One region of the Streptomyces sp. Inha503 genome, then DNA from elsewhere that is predicted to be linked to it. Evidence: riboswitches for the same ligand, from Rfam matches in the RefSeq annotation. Region 1 holds a riboswitch; the other holds the start of a gene.
What was found. A riboswitch is a leader RNA that binds a small molecule or an ion and turns the genes downstream of it on or off. The one in region 1 is predicted to bind glycine.

Region 1 (7,779 bases):
CCTCGGGCGCGATGGAGGAGCTGGCGCAGGTGAAACGCTCCCGGCCCTCGATGTCGATGAGGAAATCCTCACCGCGGGCGGCCAGCATCTGCTCATTGAGAAGTTTGTAACGGTCGTCATAGGAGAGGTTCGTGGATCCCAGATCGTCCGCTTCGAGAGTTGGCAGAATTCCGATCATCACGATCTCGGAAGACACTTCCCTCGCCTTGCGATCGGCATATGACAAACCGGTTCGGAGCTCTTCGGAGAGCTGATCGAGAACGCGTCCGTGCAAACGGTGGGGCACGATGTTTACTTCAAGATTGCACTGCCCGAGTTCGGTCTGGAAATCATGACTCCCGATGCGCTCCAGAACCTCCGCGTTCATCATCCTCGGCAGCCCGTCGGCCCCTGCGAGATTCAGCTCGATCTCCAGCCCCATCAGATTCCTCGGGCGGTCGAATCGCTTGTCGGCCAGGAGCCGGCCCAGCCCGTCGAGGCACTGCCGCAACCGGACGCGCTGCCGTCGCCGGCCGGACGGGTCGAACTCACCGGCTATGAGCTTCTCCCCCATCGAAGCGTCCCTCCTCGAGTGGATCATCGGCGCCGGGCGTGTGCACACCACGCTCGATGATGCCCACCAATGTGATCGATAACGCCCCGCGATCCCCACCCAGCCGGTAGGCTCTGTGGAACTGCGCATTGCGCTGGGGAAATGAACCAGCGAGTTCCAGCCTACCGCGCGGGACCCAAAATGCCAGGTCATATCCGTTCATCTGGCACTGAATCGGGGAAAATCCCCGCCGCCCCGGGGTCTGGATATCCTCTTGTCGGCGATATCGGCAGCGGCTAGACGAAACACAACGGGAACACTTGTCGTATAAACTCGGCTAACGAGGCAGAGAGATAACGCCCGAACGGTCTGTTCCGGCTCCCCTCTGACCCGTGTTCCACCGACAGCGCCGCCCAAACCCGGCCCGCTATCGCTTCACCGTGTCTTCAAAGCGAGAGGCGACCCACCATGCCGCTGCATGTGCCCCAGGCCCCCGCGCCCGCCCTGCGCAGCGTCCTCACGGCCCTTGATTCCCCCACCGCCGTCCGCGAGGCCCGCACCCCCGTGCTCTCCACGCTCACCGGCCCCTTCGAACCCGAACTCCCGCTCCCCGTCCATGTCCTGGACGACATCACCGCCCCCGACGGCCCACCGCGCACCCGGCTCACCGGCTGGCGATTCCTGATCCGCGACGGCGACCGTACGGTGGCCGCCGCCGAGGCGATGCTCACCGCCGACGGCTGGGCCTTCTCGCACTTCTCCGAGGGCCCCTACGTCAGCTCGGCCGAACTCGCCCTGAGCCAGGCCGAGTCGCTGTCCTCGGCGTACCAGCCGCGGCTGCTGTCCATCCCGGAGCTCTACATGGTCACGCTCTGGCTGCACGGCGACCTGACCGCGGACGGCGCCGAAGGCGGCCTCGGCGCCGGGGACCTGCTGGTGCCGCTCGCCCCGGCCCCGCCCGGAATCGCGGCGCACCGGGCGCACCGCGCAACCGATCTGCTGCCCGTCCTCACCCACCGGCTGACCCGGGCCCCCTTGCTTGGCTCACCCGCCTGACCTGGGCCTTCATCAGATCGGGAGCGCCCCGTGACCGCCGGGTCACGGGGCGCTCCGCAGCATCCTCGTAACAGTCCGGCCGCGATGAACCCTCCGGACGGGTGATGCGTCATTATCTAGCGAGACCGGTACCGCGAAATCCCTGCGGATTCCAGGCCGCGGGGCAACACTGGAGCAATCGACCGACTCAACCACGGGGGGCGGCCATGAACGCCGCAGCGAGCCGCAGGACCTTCACCACTCCGCAGCGAAAGAACCCTGTCATGTGCCAGCATCAACCACCCTGCCCGTCAGCCGACTCAGCCGACCGGGAGGCCGCCCATCTCGTGGCGCACCACCCGGAGCAGGGATGGAGCCTGCTGTGCAACGGCGTCCTGCTCTTCGAGGACACCGGTGAGCTGCTGCCGGACGGGCGCGTGATCGCACCGTGCCGACCGCTGGGTTCCGAGCACGTCGTCACCGCGGCCTGACCTCCGCCGTCGACGACACGTACATATCAGGGGCCGGCCCGGCGCATCCGCCGAACCGGCCCCACTGACGCATCGCGGGGCTTTAAGACCCCTCAGCCCTCGTAGGACTCCAGCGGCGGGCAGGAGCAGACGAGGTTACGGTCCCCGTAGGCCCCGTCGATCCGCCGCACCGGCGGCCAGTACTTGTCGGCCGCCGAGACCCCGGCGGGGAAGACCGCCTCCTCCCGGGAGTACGGGTGGTCCCACTCCGCGGTCAGCGACGCCGCCGTATGCGGGGCGTTCCGCAGCGGATTGTCCTCCTTGGCCCACTCGCCGGAGCCGACCCTCTCGATCTCGGCCCGGATGGCGATCATCGCCTGGCAGAACCGGTCCAGCTCCGCCAGATCCTCGCTCTCGGTCGGCTCGATCATCAGCGTCCCGGCCACCGGGAACGACATCGTCGGCGCGTGGAAGCCGTAGTCGATCAGGCGCTTGGCCACGTCGTCCACGGTCACGCCGGTGGCCTTCGTCAGCGGACGCAGATCCACGATGCACTCATGCGCCACCAGGCCGCCGGGGCCGGTGTAGAGCACCGGGTAGTGCGGCTCGAGGCGCTTGGCGACGTAGTTGGCGCCGAGCACCGCGACCTGGGTCGCGCGGCGCAGCCCCTCGGCGCCCATCAGCCGGATGTACGCCCACGAGATCGGCAGGATCCCCGCGGAGCCCCACGGCGCGGCCGAGACCGGGCCGACGCCGGTGGCCGGACCGGCGGCGGGCTGAAGCGGGTGGTTGGGGAGGTAGGGCGCCAGATGCTCGCGCACCGCGACCGGGCCGACGCCGGGGCCGCCGCCGCCGTGCGGGATGCAGAAGGTCTTGTGCAGGTTCAGATGCGAGACATCGCCACCGAACCGGCCCGGCTCGGCGAGCCCGACCAGCGCGTTGAGGTTGGCGCCGTCCACGTAGACCTGGCCGCCCGCGTCGTGCACGGTCGCGCAGATCTCGGTGATGTGCGCCTCGAACACCCCGTGGGTGGAGGGGTAGGTGACCATCAGCACGGCCAGCTGGTCGCCGTACTGCTCGATCTTGGCGCGCAGGTCGTCGGTGTCCACCTCGCCGTCCTGGCCGGTCTTGACCACGACGACCTTCATACCGGCCATCACGGCGCTGGCGGCGTTGGTGCCGTGCGCGGAGGACGGGATCAGGCAGACGGTGCGCCGGGTGTCCCCGTTGGCCCGGTGGTAGGCGCGCACCGCCAGCAGCCCGGCGAGCTCCCCCTGGGACCCGGCGTTCGGCTGTAGCGAGACCTTGTCATAGCCGGTGACCTCGGCCAGCCGCTCCTCCAGCTCACGGATCAGGGTCAGATAGCCCTGGGCCTGCTCGGCCGGTGCGAAGGGGTGCAGCGCGCCGAACTCCGGCCAGGTGACCGGCTCCATCTCGGTGGTCGCGTTGAGCTTCATGGTGCAGGAGCCGAGCGGGATCATGCCCCGGTCCAGGGCGTAGTCCCGGTCGGCCAGGCGCCGCAGATAGCGCAGCATCGCGGTCTCGGAGCGGTGCTGGCGGAAGACCGGATGGGTCAGATAGCCGTCCTGGCGCAGCAGGGCCGCGGGCAGCGCGTCCGGCGCCGAGGCGTCCAGCTCCTCGACCCCGGGGATGCCGGAGGCGTCGCCGTTGCCGCCGTCCACCCCGAAGGCGGACCACACGGCGGCGAGCTGCGCGCGGCCGGTGGTCTCGTCGCAGGCGATGCCGACGTGGTCGGCGTCGGTCAGCCGGAGGTTGACCCCGGCCTCGCGGGCCGCGGCCACGACCTCCGCGGCCCGGCCCGGCACCCGCGCGGTGAGGGTGTCGAAGAACGCGCCGTGCACCACCTCGACACCACCGGACCGCAGCCCCTCGGCGAGCACGGAGGCGTAGCGGTGGGTGCGGCGGGCGATCGCCGCGAGCCCGTCCGGGCCGTGGTAGACGGCGTACATCCCGGCCATCACGGCCAGCAGCACCTGTGCGGTGCAGATGTTGCTGGTGGCCTTCTCCCGGCGGATGTGCTGCTCACGGGTCTGCAACGCCAGCCGGTACGCCTTGTCGCCGTCGGCGTCCACCGAGACCCCGACCAGACGGCCGGGGAGGTTGCGGGCGTAGGCGTCGCGCACCGCCATGAAACCGGCGTGCGGTCCGCCGAAGCCCATCGGGACGCCGAACCGCTGGCTGCTGCCCACCGCGATGTCCGCGCCCAGTTCGCCGGGCGAGGTGAGCAGGGTGAGCGCGAGGAGGTCGGCGGCGACGGTGACGACGGCGCCGAGCTCATGGGCCCGCTCGATGACCGGGCGCGGATCGCGCACCACACCGGAGGCGCCCGGGTACTGCAACAGCACGCCGAAGACCCCGCGCTCGGCGATCTCGTCCGGGATGCCCTCGGCCAGGTCGGCGACGACGACCTCGACCCCGGTCGGCTCGGCGCGGGTCCGTATGACCGCGATGGTCTGCGGCAGACAGTCGGCGTCGATCAGGAAGACGCCCTCCTTGACCTTGCCGACGCGCCGCGACAGCGCCATCGCCTCGGCGGCCGCGGTGGCCTCGTCCAGCAGCGAGGAACCGGCCGTGGGCAGCCCGGTCAGATCGGCGACGACGGTCTGGAAGTTCAGCAGCGCCTCGAGCCGGCCCTGGGAGATCTCCGGCTGGTAGGGCGTGTACGCCGTGTACCAGGCGGGGTTCTCCAGCACATTGCGCAGGATCACCGGCGGGGTGTGGGTGCCGTAGTAGCCGAGGCCGATCATCGACGGCAGCACCTGGTTGCGGTCGGCGAGCGCGCGCAGCTCGGCGAGGACCTCCGGCTCGCTGCGGGCCGGCGGCAGGGCGTCCAGCGCCTCGGTGCTCTTGATGACGTCCGGTACGGCGGCCTCGGTGAGCTCGTCCAGCGAGCCGAAGCCGACCTGGGCGAGCATCTTGGCCTGCGCCTCGCCATCCGGGCCGATGTGACGCCGCTCGAACGGAGTACCGGATTCCAAGTCGGAGAGTGCGATGCGATTGGCGGTCATCTGCGGGGGCCTCCTGGTCTGTGACGACCTACGAGGGGCACCGCGGCTCGGGTGCCCGGACGGCCTCCCCCTCTGTCATCTCAACCTGAGAGCTTCACCGGCCCACATACCGCCTGACCGGTTTTCACCGTCGGTGAGGAGGGGTTCCGGAGCTCTGCTCGCCCGTGGCCCACCCTGCTTTCCAGAGTGACCTCACCCGCACGGTACGTGTGCCTGAGAGATTCCGGGGAGGGTTTGCTCCTTCGGCGCCTCCGACAGCGTCGGCGGAGGACTCTCCCGCACGGGGTCAGCAGCCACAGTCAGCGTACCAGCGGTTCTGCCGCGGGGGACGGTCGCGGGCGCTCGAGTGGCCGAGTGCGGCGATGTGGCTTTTTGTAGGTAGCAATGGGCACTTGCCACTTGCTTGTCATCTGTTTGCCACCTGTGGGAGAGAGCGTGCAGACCGATATCGACCCGCGGACCCTGATCGGCCGCAAGGCATTCGACCGCGAGGGCGCCAAGATCGGCACCGTGGACGAGGTCTACCTCGACGACGCGACCGGCGAGCCCGAATGGGCGGCGGTACGCACCGGGCTGTTCAGCCGGGACGTCTTCGTGCCGCTCGAACCGAGCGAGGTCGTCGGCGACACCCTGCGGGTGCCGTACGACCGGTCCCTGATCAAGGACGCCCCGGACTTCGGGGTGGGCCGCCACCTCTCCCCCGAGCAGGAGCTTCAGCTCTACCACCACTACGGCCTGGACGTCACGGGCTGACCCGGGCCCGGTCCTGGGCCGGGCCCACCACCGGGCCCGGGGGCCTGCCCGTCCCGGCCCTCTGCCTCCTCCGGGTCCGCTTCCGCGTCCGCGTCCGGGCGCAGCAGCGGCAGCGGGTCGGCGGGCTGTAGCGCCGGGTCGTCCACGGGGAACGTCCGTACCCTGCCCGGTGGCGACCAAGGCTCCTCGAAGCGCACGGTCACCCGGCCCACCCCGCTTCCCTGCACCCAGCCCGCCCCGTACGCGGCGTGCCGCACATCCGAGCCCGGTAGCCAGCGCCGCGGCTTCTCAGCGTCCCCAGAAGCCTCTCCCGCGCCCTCCCCCAGGGACTCCGGTCTCTCGGGCCCCGGCGGGCGCCCGGCGTCCCCCACGGCCTCATGAGCGGCCTGAGCGGCCTGAGCGGTCTCAGCGGCCTCAGCGGTCTGAGCCGCTTGGGCGACTTGGGCGGCCTGCGCGGCCTGCGCGGCCTGCGCGAAGAGATCCTCCTGCGTGTAGTCCGCCAGACCGCTGACTCCGACCCCCAGCAGCCGCACACCCGCCGTGGTGTCCACCCCGTCGATCAGCCGTGCCGCGGCCTCGCGCACCACCGCCGGGTCGTCGGTCGGCCCGCGCAGGGTCTCCGAACGGGTGAGCGTGGAGAAGTCGTACCGCCGCACCTTGATCACGACCGTCCGCCCCGAGCGGCCCGCCTCGCGCAGCCGCCCCACACAGCGGTCGGCGAGCCGCGCGATCTCCAGCTGCACCCGGGTGCGGTCGGTGAGGTCGACGTCGAAGGTGTCCTCGACCGAGATGGACTTGGCGTCCCGCTCGGCGACGACGGGCCGCTCGTCCCGGCCCTCGGCCATCAGGAACAGCGACGCGCCGTGGGCCCGCCCCAGCTGCCGCACCAGCTCCGCCTCGCCCGCCTCCCGCGTCTCGGCCACGGTGTGGATCCCGGCCCGGCGCAGCGTCTCCGCCGTGGCGGGGCCGACGCCCGGGAGCGTCCGCACCGACATCGGTCCGAGCAGATCGCGCTCCGTCCCGGGCTCGATGACCACCAGACCGTCCGGCTTGGCCTGCTCCGAACCGATCTTGGCGAGCATCTTGGATCCGGCGAGCCCCACCGATCCGGTCAGCCCGGTGACCGCCTTGATGTCGGCCCGCAGCCGCTCCGCCACCGCGCGCGCCGCCTCCACGGTGGGCTCGGTGCCACCCGCCTCCAGATCGACGAACGCCTCGTCCAGGCTCAGCGGCTCCACCAGGGGTGACAGCGTGTGCAGCAGTGCCATGACCGCGTCGCTCACCTTGCGGTAGAGGGCGAAGCGGGGGATGAGGAACGCCGCGTTCGGACACAGGCGGCGGGCCTGGGCCATCGCCATGGCGGAGTGCACCCCGAACACCCGGGCCTCATAGGAGGCCGTGGCCACCACGCCACGCGGCCCCAGACCCCCTACGATCACCGGCTTTCCGCGCAGGCTGGGCTTGGCCGCCTGCTCCGCCGAGGCGTAGAAGGCATCCATGTCCAGATGGAGAATCGTCGGCGCACCCCTCACACCTCCGATGCTGCCGCACACCACTGACAATGGGGCGGCACAACGGCCGGGGGCGGGCGCGGGGGCGACACTCGGTTCACCACCGGGGCGCCGGGCGGTGGGGCGGCGCTAACCCGCCCGGTTGCGGCGCGCCGCGAGCTCGTCCGTCGGGTTGGGCCGGACCAGCGTCTCGCCGGTGTCCACCCGCTCGCCGTGCAGCTGGGACAGCGCGCTCTCCACATCCCGCCAGACGACGCCCACGGCGATCCCGAAGACGCCCTGGCCGCCCTGGAGGAGCTCCACGACCTCATCGGGCGAGGTGCACTCGTAGACGGTCGCGCCGTCGCTCATGAGCGTCATCTGGGCCAGGTCGTCGAGTTCCCGGGCGCGCAGGTGCGTCACCGCCGCCCGGATGTTCTGGAGCGACACACCGGTGTCCAGCAGCCGCT
Region 2 (7,779 bases), 6.4 Mb from region 1:
TCTCGGAGACGTTGTAGTTACCGGTCTGCTCGATGAAGCGGCCGTCGATCAGCGGCTGGGAGAAACCCTGGCCGGTGGGGAAGTCCGGGCCCCAGCCGGTCATGGACAGGCCGTAGCCGCGCTTCTTCATCACCGACGGCGAACCGGTGATGCTGGCGGAGGTGCTGCCCTGGATCGGCTCCACGTTGAGGTTGATGCCGACCTTCTTCAGCGACGCCTGGAGCGCCTCGGCGGCGTCGACCTCGGCGGGCTGGTCGTTGCGGGCCACGATGCTGGTGGAGAAGCCACCCGGCTTGCCGCACTGCTTGAGCTCGTCCTTGGCCTTGGCCACGTCCGCCTTGCCACCGCGCTTCAGGACACCGTACGGGTCGTAGTTGTCCGAGCCCTTCACGCTCTTGGGGAGCATGTTGGTGGCGATCTCACCACCGGCCTGCGGGCCACCGCGGGTGGTCTGGAGCGACTTGTAGTCGGTGCCGTAGATGACCGCCTTGCGGCAGTGGATGTTGTCGAACGGCTTGACCTTGGTGGTGAAGTCGACGTACCGGACGAAGCTGGTGGTGATGTTGTCGACGTTGCCCTTGTTGTGCTTGAGGGCGTCGTTACGGCCCGAGGGGGTCATACCGGTGGCGCTGAGGAAGACGTCGTAGTCGCCCTTGATCAGCAGCCGGTCGATCGCCTCGAGGTTGGAGTTGAAGGTGACCGAGACCTTGTCCGGCAGGGCCGGGCGGATCGGGTCGGAGGCCTTCTTCCAGTTGGTGTTGCGGACCAGCGACAGACTCTTGCCCGGGGTGTACGACTGGACCTTGTACGGACCGGAGGAGAACGGCCGGTTGGTGTACTTGGCGCCGGTGTCCTTGTCCGCCTTCACCGGGGAGCCGGTCGGCATCGCGAGCATCTGCTCGAAGTCACCGTTGGGCTTGGCGAGGTTGAAGACGATGGTCTTGTCGTTCGGCGTCTCGATCGCCTTCAGGCCCAGCTTGTCCTTGGACTTGTCCTTGTACGGGCCCTTGTACTCGCCCTTGGGGTCCAGGACCTGGCGCAGATAGCCGGGGCCGCCGGAGACGACGTCCTTGGCCCAGATGCGCTCGATGCCGTACTTGACGTCCTTGGACGTGATCGGGGAGCCGTCCTCCCAGGTGATCCCGTCGCGCAGGGTGTAGGTGTAGGTCTTGCCACCGTTGGTGATCTTGCCGGTGGAGGTGGCGAGGTCCGGGGTCAGCTCGTTGGCGGCGTTGCCCGGCTTCGGCGTGTAGGAGATCAGTTGGCGCGCGTAGAAGCGGGAGAAGTCCCAGGCGAACCCGTAGTACTGACGCTGCGGGTCGAGGGAGTCGAACTCCTGCTTGTTGATGAACTTGAGGGTGCCGCCCTTCTTGGCGGACTTGGCAGCGACACCCTTCACCGCGGCGTTGAACCCGGCACCCGAGCCCTCGTCGTCGGAACCGCCGCCACCGCAGGCGGCCGTGGTCAGCAGAGCGCCGACGACAGCCGCCGCTCCGGCGATCCGCCTGCTTCTCGAGAGCCGTTTCATAGTTGCTGCAACCTCCGGGTTAGAGCGGTCCTGAGCATGGCGCCGCGGAATACCTTGGGGAGCCGTCTGCCGGATGTGGCAGGGGCTGCTGATTGCGTTCGAGTACGACCGGGCGGCCGTGTGCCGCACCGTCATCGGGTGCCCTTCGGGTCCAGGGCGTCGCGGACGCCGTCGCCGAAGAGGTTGAAGGCCAGCACCGTGACGAAGATCGCCACACCTGGGATGATCATGAACATCGGATCGTCCTCGTAGGTGCCGACCGCCTTGGAGAGCATCTGCCCCCAGGAGGCGGTGGGCGGCTTCACACCCGCGCCGAGGAAGCTGAGCGCGGCCTCGGTGAGGATGTTGGTGGGGATCATCAGCGTCGTGTAGACGGTGATCGGCGCCACCAGGTTGGGCAGCAGCTCACGGAAGAGGATGTAGCGCCGGCCGGCGCCCAGGCTCCGCGCGGCCTCGACGTACTCCTTCTCGCGCAGCGACAGCGTCTGGCCGCGCACGATGCGGCCGACGTACGGCCAGCCGAAGAAGCCGATGACCGAGACCAGGATCGCGATCCGCACCCCGCTGCCGGTCAGTCCCAGCAGGTCGTTGGGGAGCACCGAGACCAGGGAGATGATGAAGAGCAGCTGCGGGAAGGCCAGCAGCATGTCCATCACCCGGCTGATCACAGAGTCCACCCAGCCGCCGAAGTACCCGGCGATGATGCCGAAGATGGTGCCGAGGACCACCGCGACCACCGCCGCGAGGAAGGCCACGAGCAGCGAGATCCGGGCGCCGTAGATGACCCGGCTGAAGACGTCGCGGCCGTTGGACGGCTCCACGCCGAAGAGGAAGTCCGAGCTGATGCCGCCCAGGGATCCCTTCGGGGTGCCGAACAGCGGGTCGATCTCCTCCTGGTGGAACTCATTGGGCGGATGCCCGAGCAGACTCACGATGAGCGGAGCGAAGATCGCCACCAGTACGAGGAAGACGACAACGATGCCACCGGTCAGTGCGAGCTTGTCCCGCTTCAGGCGTGACCAGGCGATCTGCCGTAGCGATCTGCCTTCGACGGACGCTTTGACCACATCCGCCGCTACATCGGCAGTCGCGACCGGATCGCTGTCCGTGCTCGTGCCGTGCAATGGTGCCGTCATCGTGGTGGAGACCCCTCTCGACCGGTGGTGACCGGCCCACGACTCGCCGCTGTGGCGGCTTCGTTCACAACCTGGGTGAAAGTCGCGTTCTGGTACGGAACCTTCTCGGAAGGGGTCGTACACAGGAACCGCACCCCTTGGAGCGGGAGTCTTCAACGCGTTTGTGATCACCCGCCAGTACTCCCGGGCAATGGATGCCTAACCGTGATGTGAGGACTACCGCTCCGCTATACGGACGGTCGCGACACGAGAACGCAGCAGTAACATCACGCCCGTAATGGGCTGTTCGGCCCGATAGGGGTGGAAGGCCGGTCGGGCAATCCCGTCAATCGGTGCGCGGCTCAGTACGAGGTGCGCCGCGGTGGGACGCGGTGGCTCAGTAGGTGGGACGGGGCGGCTCGGCACGCGGGGCGCGTGAGCTCGGTACGCCGGGCACGGGAGCTCAATACGCGGGGCACGGCGGCTCGGTACGCGGGGCTCGGGGGCTCAGTACGCGGGGCGCGGCGGCGGGTAGCCGTAGCCGTACGACGGCGGCGGCGGCGCGGCGGACGTGGCACCATAGGCGTCACGGTCGAAGAAGGGCCTGGCGTTGGCCCGCATCCACATGGCGACGGGGTCGTACTCGTCCGAGAGCGCGACCGTGGAGACCGGTAGCCCGTCCGGCACGGCGGTGATCGACTGCTCCATCATCACCCGCACCGACTGCACCGACGCGGCACCGGTGTCGTACAGATCCAGCCCGATGGCCAGATACGGGGCGCCCAGCGCGGGCTGCACCCAGACGCGCCGCAGCGACCGCACCGCGGCGGTGCGATGCGCGTTCTGCCCCAACAGGGCGTAGAACTGGGGGATGTCGATGGCGGGCTCGGACAGCCGCAGCGGCCCGGCGGGCAGCCGGTCCAGACCGCCCGCGATCCGGCGCAGATCCGGCCATGGGATGCCCACTCCGCCGCCGCGGGCGTGGGGGTTGAGCCAGAGGCCGTAGCGGTCGCGGTAGAGCGAGTCGGCGATGAGGCGTCCGTCGACCACCTCATGCGCGCGGTTCCAGCCACTGGCGGCCAGTTCCTGCGCGGAGGTCACACACGGGGCGTAACCGAGGCCGTCCACGTCCATGTTCCCGTACTGGGCGTCGGGCGAACCGGGCGCGCCGTGCCACAGCAACATCCAGACCTGGCCCTCGCCGATGGCGTGCAACAGCGCCTCGTAGGCGTCGTACCGGCCGGGAGCGACCTGCTGCAACGCTCGCTCAACCTGGCCGGCCGCCGCCCCCCAATCCGCGCCCGCGCTCACCTGGGTCCGCCCCTTCTCATCGCCTTGCCCACACCTCACCGGGGAGCGTGCTCGCACCCCTCCTGGTCATCAAACCAGCTTACGGGCCGCGGCAGCGGACCCAGGGGTGAGTCAGAGGTCACGGTCGTAGAACGGCCGCACCCGTCCCAGCATCCAGTCGGCCACCGGATCGCCCTGCGCCACGTCCAGCAGCACCAGCTGAACCTTCCACGGCACCGGCACCGAACCGAGGGCGCGGCCCAGCGCCTCCACCGCGCGCGCCTGCCCCTCGGGACTGGGCTCGTCGAGCTGCACACCGACGAAGAGCGCGGGCTCGTCGCCCTCGACGCTGGCCAGGGCGCGCCGGGCGGTCCGCACCCCGGTGCCCTTGGCGAACTCGATCCCGGCGGCGGCCAGGAAGTCCACCGGCTCGTCCTGCCAGTCCGGTTCGAAGAGCCGCACCCGGCCACCGTTGGCCGGGCCGTCGAGCTCGGTACGCCCGGCGCGGCACAACTCCCGGACGGCGGGCGGAGGCAGCGGTACGACCACCGCGCCACCGGGGTTCACCGCGATGCCGAGCTGGGGCGGCAGCCCGCGGGCGAACTCCACGGCCGGGGCGACGGTGAAGGACATATGGGAGCCGACGAGCTGGAGGAACTGCTGCTCGGAGCTGAACACCGGGACATACGCGCCGCCGTCGATCTCCATCGTGGGCAGATCGAGGCTCGGGCTGCCAGGGCCCCCGCCGTTGGGCAGCGGAATCCAGAGGTGGCTGCGGGAGAGCGTCTCGACGATGCGCGCTCCGGCGCCGGGGACGTCGACGGAGGCGGCCATCACCTCTTCGAGCTCATTGCCGGGAAACGCCGGATGCGCGGCATATCCGCCGTCCGGGAATCCTCCGTGCGCCGGGGCCACTCCGTACTGCTCCGGGAAGCTCATCTTCGTCCAACCGCCATCTCGTCCGACCTGCCCGAAGCACCCTAACCGCTGGGCGGCCCGGGGCCGGAGGGGTCGGCGGCGATCTCCACAGCACTTCCCCACCTCGCCCGGACCCGCCCTCATCACGCTGTGTGATGCCGATGGTCGATTTTCGGCCACTCATCGACCGCTCATCGACCGCTCAAGGGAGAGACGTGATCACTCGAAGGAGATGCAGCGCAGCGCGCTCGCGCCTCGCCGGTCCAGCAGCACCGCCGACGCGCACCCCCGCGGCGGCCGCCCCTCCTCCATCCCGGTGATCAGCCGCCGCATCGCGCGCAGATGCCGCCCGAAGGCGTAGGCGGAGACCCCGCGGCCACGGGCGGCCTGGCCCTCCAGCGCCTCCGTGGCGCCCACGTCCAGCAGCACCATGTGGAGACCCCGGCCCCGGCGCCGCACGTCCCGGGCCAGCCAGCGGCGGACCCACGGCAGCGCGCCGCAGTCGTGCACCACGACGCTCACGCCCGAGCGCAGCGCCCGGCGCAGCCCCGCGTAGTGGGCGTACCGGACCAGTGGGCGGTAGAGCGCGTACGGCAGCCAGCCGGGCAGCCGGCGCTCCCACGCCTCCCGGGTGTTCTGCGAGTCCACCCTGATCACGACCGCGCCCGTCTCGTCCAGGAGCGGCACCGTCCGGTTGATCAGGGTGCTCTTGCCGCTGCCCGGCAGCCCGGAGGCGACCAGCACGTCCCCTGCCGGAAACCGCAGCTCACGCGGGCCCGCGCCGTCACCACCCTCCGCCCCGGCGCGCAGATCGTGCACCGCGCTTCTCCCGTGCACCGCGCTTCTTCGGCCGGGGCGGGCCGTCGACCCGGAGGGGGTGCGCCCACGCCGCGCCGGCAGGAGCCTCTGTGTTGTCGCGTACGTTCCCTGCCCATGCACCGTGATCGTCCTCCCAGGTCGGTCAACGCTGCTCGTACCCGCAGAGTGTCAAGAAAAGGTAATGTCGGGCAAGGCTGCCCCTGGCCGGGCGGCCGGAGCCCGGTCGGATCGGGGCTTCCCTTCTCGGCCATACATGCGATGATGTCCGCGCAACTCCATACCGGCCGCTTGAATCCGCGCGGGAGAGTCCTTGGTCATCGGCATCCGTGCCGGGTGTCCAGGGCGCCGAAGGAGCAAGTCCTCCCTTGAATCTCTCAGGCCCCGATACCGCGCGGACGAGGCAGATCTGAAAAGCGGGCCGCGCGGGCGCGGCTCCACCCAAGGTGCAAACCGGGCCCCTTACGGGCGTCACGGCGAACCTCTCAGGTTCCGATGACAGATGGGGAGGACGCACGCGTCCTTGTCGTCCGTCCTCGCCGTCGCGCGACCCCGACCTCTGGAGCCTGAATCGTGACCGACGCCCCGCCTTCCCCACGCCGTACCGCGCTGGACGCGCGGCACCGCGCGCTCGGCGCCACCATGACCGACTTCGCCGGCTGGGACATGCCGCTGCGCTACGGCAGCGAGCGCGACGAGCACACCGCGGTACGCACCCGCGCCGGGCTCTTCGACCTCTCCCACATGGGTGAGATCTCTCTCATCGGTCCGCGGGCCGGGGACGCCCTGGACCACGCGCTGGTCGGCCGGCTGTCCGCGCTCGCCGTGGGCCGCGCCCGCTACACCATGATCTGCGACGCCGAGGGCGGCATCCTGGACGACCTGATCGTCTACCGCCTCGGGGACGAGGAGTTCCTGGTCGTGGCCAACGCCGCCAACGCCCAGGTGGTGCTGGACGCGCTGACCGAGCGGGCCGGCGGTTTCGAGGCGACCGTAAGGGACGACCGCGACGCCTACGCGCTGCTCGCCGTCCAGGGGCCCGAGTCCGCGGGGATCCTGAAGCGCCTGACCGACGCCGACCTGGACGGGCTGAAGTACTACGCCGGGCTGCCGGGCACCGTCGCGGGCGCCCCCGCCCTGATCGCCCGCACCGGCTACACGGGTGAGGACGGCTTCGAGCTGTTCCTGGCGCCGGACGACGCCGAGCGGGTGTGGGAGGCGCTGACCGAGGCGGGGGCCCCGGTGGGCCTGGTGCCCTGCGGGCTCTCCTGCCGGGACACCCTGCGCCTCGAGGCGGGCATGCCGCTGTACGGGCATGAGCTGACCACCGACACCACCCCCTTCGACGCGGGGCTCGGCCGCGTGGTGAAGTTCGACAAGCCGGGCGGCTTCGTCGGCCGCGAGGCCCTGGAGGCCGCGTCCCGCCAGGCGGACACCGTCACCCCGCGCACCCTGGTCGGCCTGATCGCTTCAGGCCGCCGGGTGCCGCGCGCCGGATACGCCGTGGTGGCCGCCGACGGCTCATCGATCGGCCAGGTCACCTCGGGCGCGCCCTCGCCGACGCTGGGCAGGCCGATCGCGATGGCGTACGTGGACGTGGAGTACGCGAAGCCCGGCACCGAGGGGGTCTTCGTGGACATCCGGGGCACTCGGGAGCCGTACGAGGTCGTGGCTCTCCCCTTCTACAAGCGCGAGCGCTGAGCTTCCGCAAGCGCGGGCGCCGAGTGGGCCCGGCCCATCGCGTCCCCCCGGCGCCGTATCCCTCAGCGCCGCATCCCACCAGCTAAGACCCGTTTCCCAAGCACTCCCCCGTATCCAGGAGAATCGGACCATGAGCAACCCCCAGCAGCTGCGGTACAGCAAGGAGCACGAGTGGCTGTCGGCCGCCGGCGAGGACGGCGTGTCGACGATCGGCATCACCGAATTCGCGGCCAACGCGCTCGGCGACGTCGTCTATGTCCAGCTCCCGGACGTCGGCTCCACGGTCTCCGCCGGTGACACCTGCGGTGAGCTGGAGTCCACCAAGTCGGTCAGCGATCTGTACTCGCCGGTCTCCGGTGAGGTCACCGAGATCAACGAGGACGTGGTGAACGATCCGGCGCTGGTGAACTC

Region 2: linked by a shared signal. The riboswitch ahead of gcvT (glycine cleavage system aminomethyltransferase GcvT) and the one ahead of gcvP (aminomethyl-transferring glycine dehydrogenase) in region 1 are both predicted to bind glycine.

The regions. Positions count from the first base shown of each region.
Region 1 covers NZ_CP178360.1:1,839,572-1,847,350, forward strand. The annotation lists gene ACJX2R_RS07610 (glutamate--cysteine ligase) at 1-553, opposite strand, end outside; gene ACJX2R_RS07615 (hypothetical protein) at 1,001-1,588, shown strand; gene ACJX2R_RS07620 (DUF5999 family protein) at 1,852-2,058, shown strand; gene gcvP (aminomethyl-transferring glycine dehydrogenase) at 2,151-5,066, opposite strand; glycine riboswitch at 5,258-5,355, opposite strand; gene ACJX2R_RS07630 (PRC-barrel domain-containing protein) at 5,502-5,819, shown strand; gene ACJX2R_RS07635 (DNA polymerase IV) at 5,795-7,351, opposite strand; gene ACJX2R_RS07640 (MerR family transcriptional regulator) at 7,460-7,779, opposite strand, start outside.
Region 2 covers NZ_CP178360.1:8,272,973-8,280,751, reverse strand. The annotation lists gene ACJX2R_RS35230 (ABC transporter substrate-binding protein) at 1-1,528, opposite strand, end outside; gene ACJX2R_RS35225 (ABC transporter permease) at 1,660-2,664, opposite strand; gene ACJX2R_RS35220 (enhanced serine sensitivity protein SseB C-terminal domain-containing protein) at 3,151-3,954, opposite strand; gene ACJX2R_RS35215 (enhanced serine sensitivity protein SseB) at 4,066-4,872, opposite strand; gene ACJX2R_RS35210 (AAA family ATPase) at 5,071-5,790, opposite strand; glycine riboswitch at 5,960-6,070, shown strand; gene gcvT (glycine cleavage system aminomethyltransferase GcvT) at 6,241-7,368, shown strand; gene gcvH (glycine cleavage system protein GcvH) at 7,499-7,779, shown strand, end outside.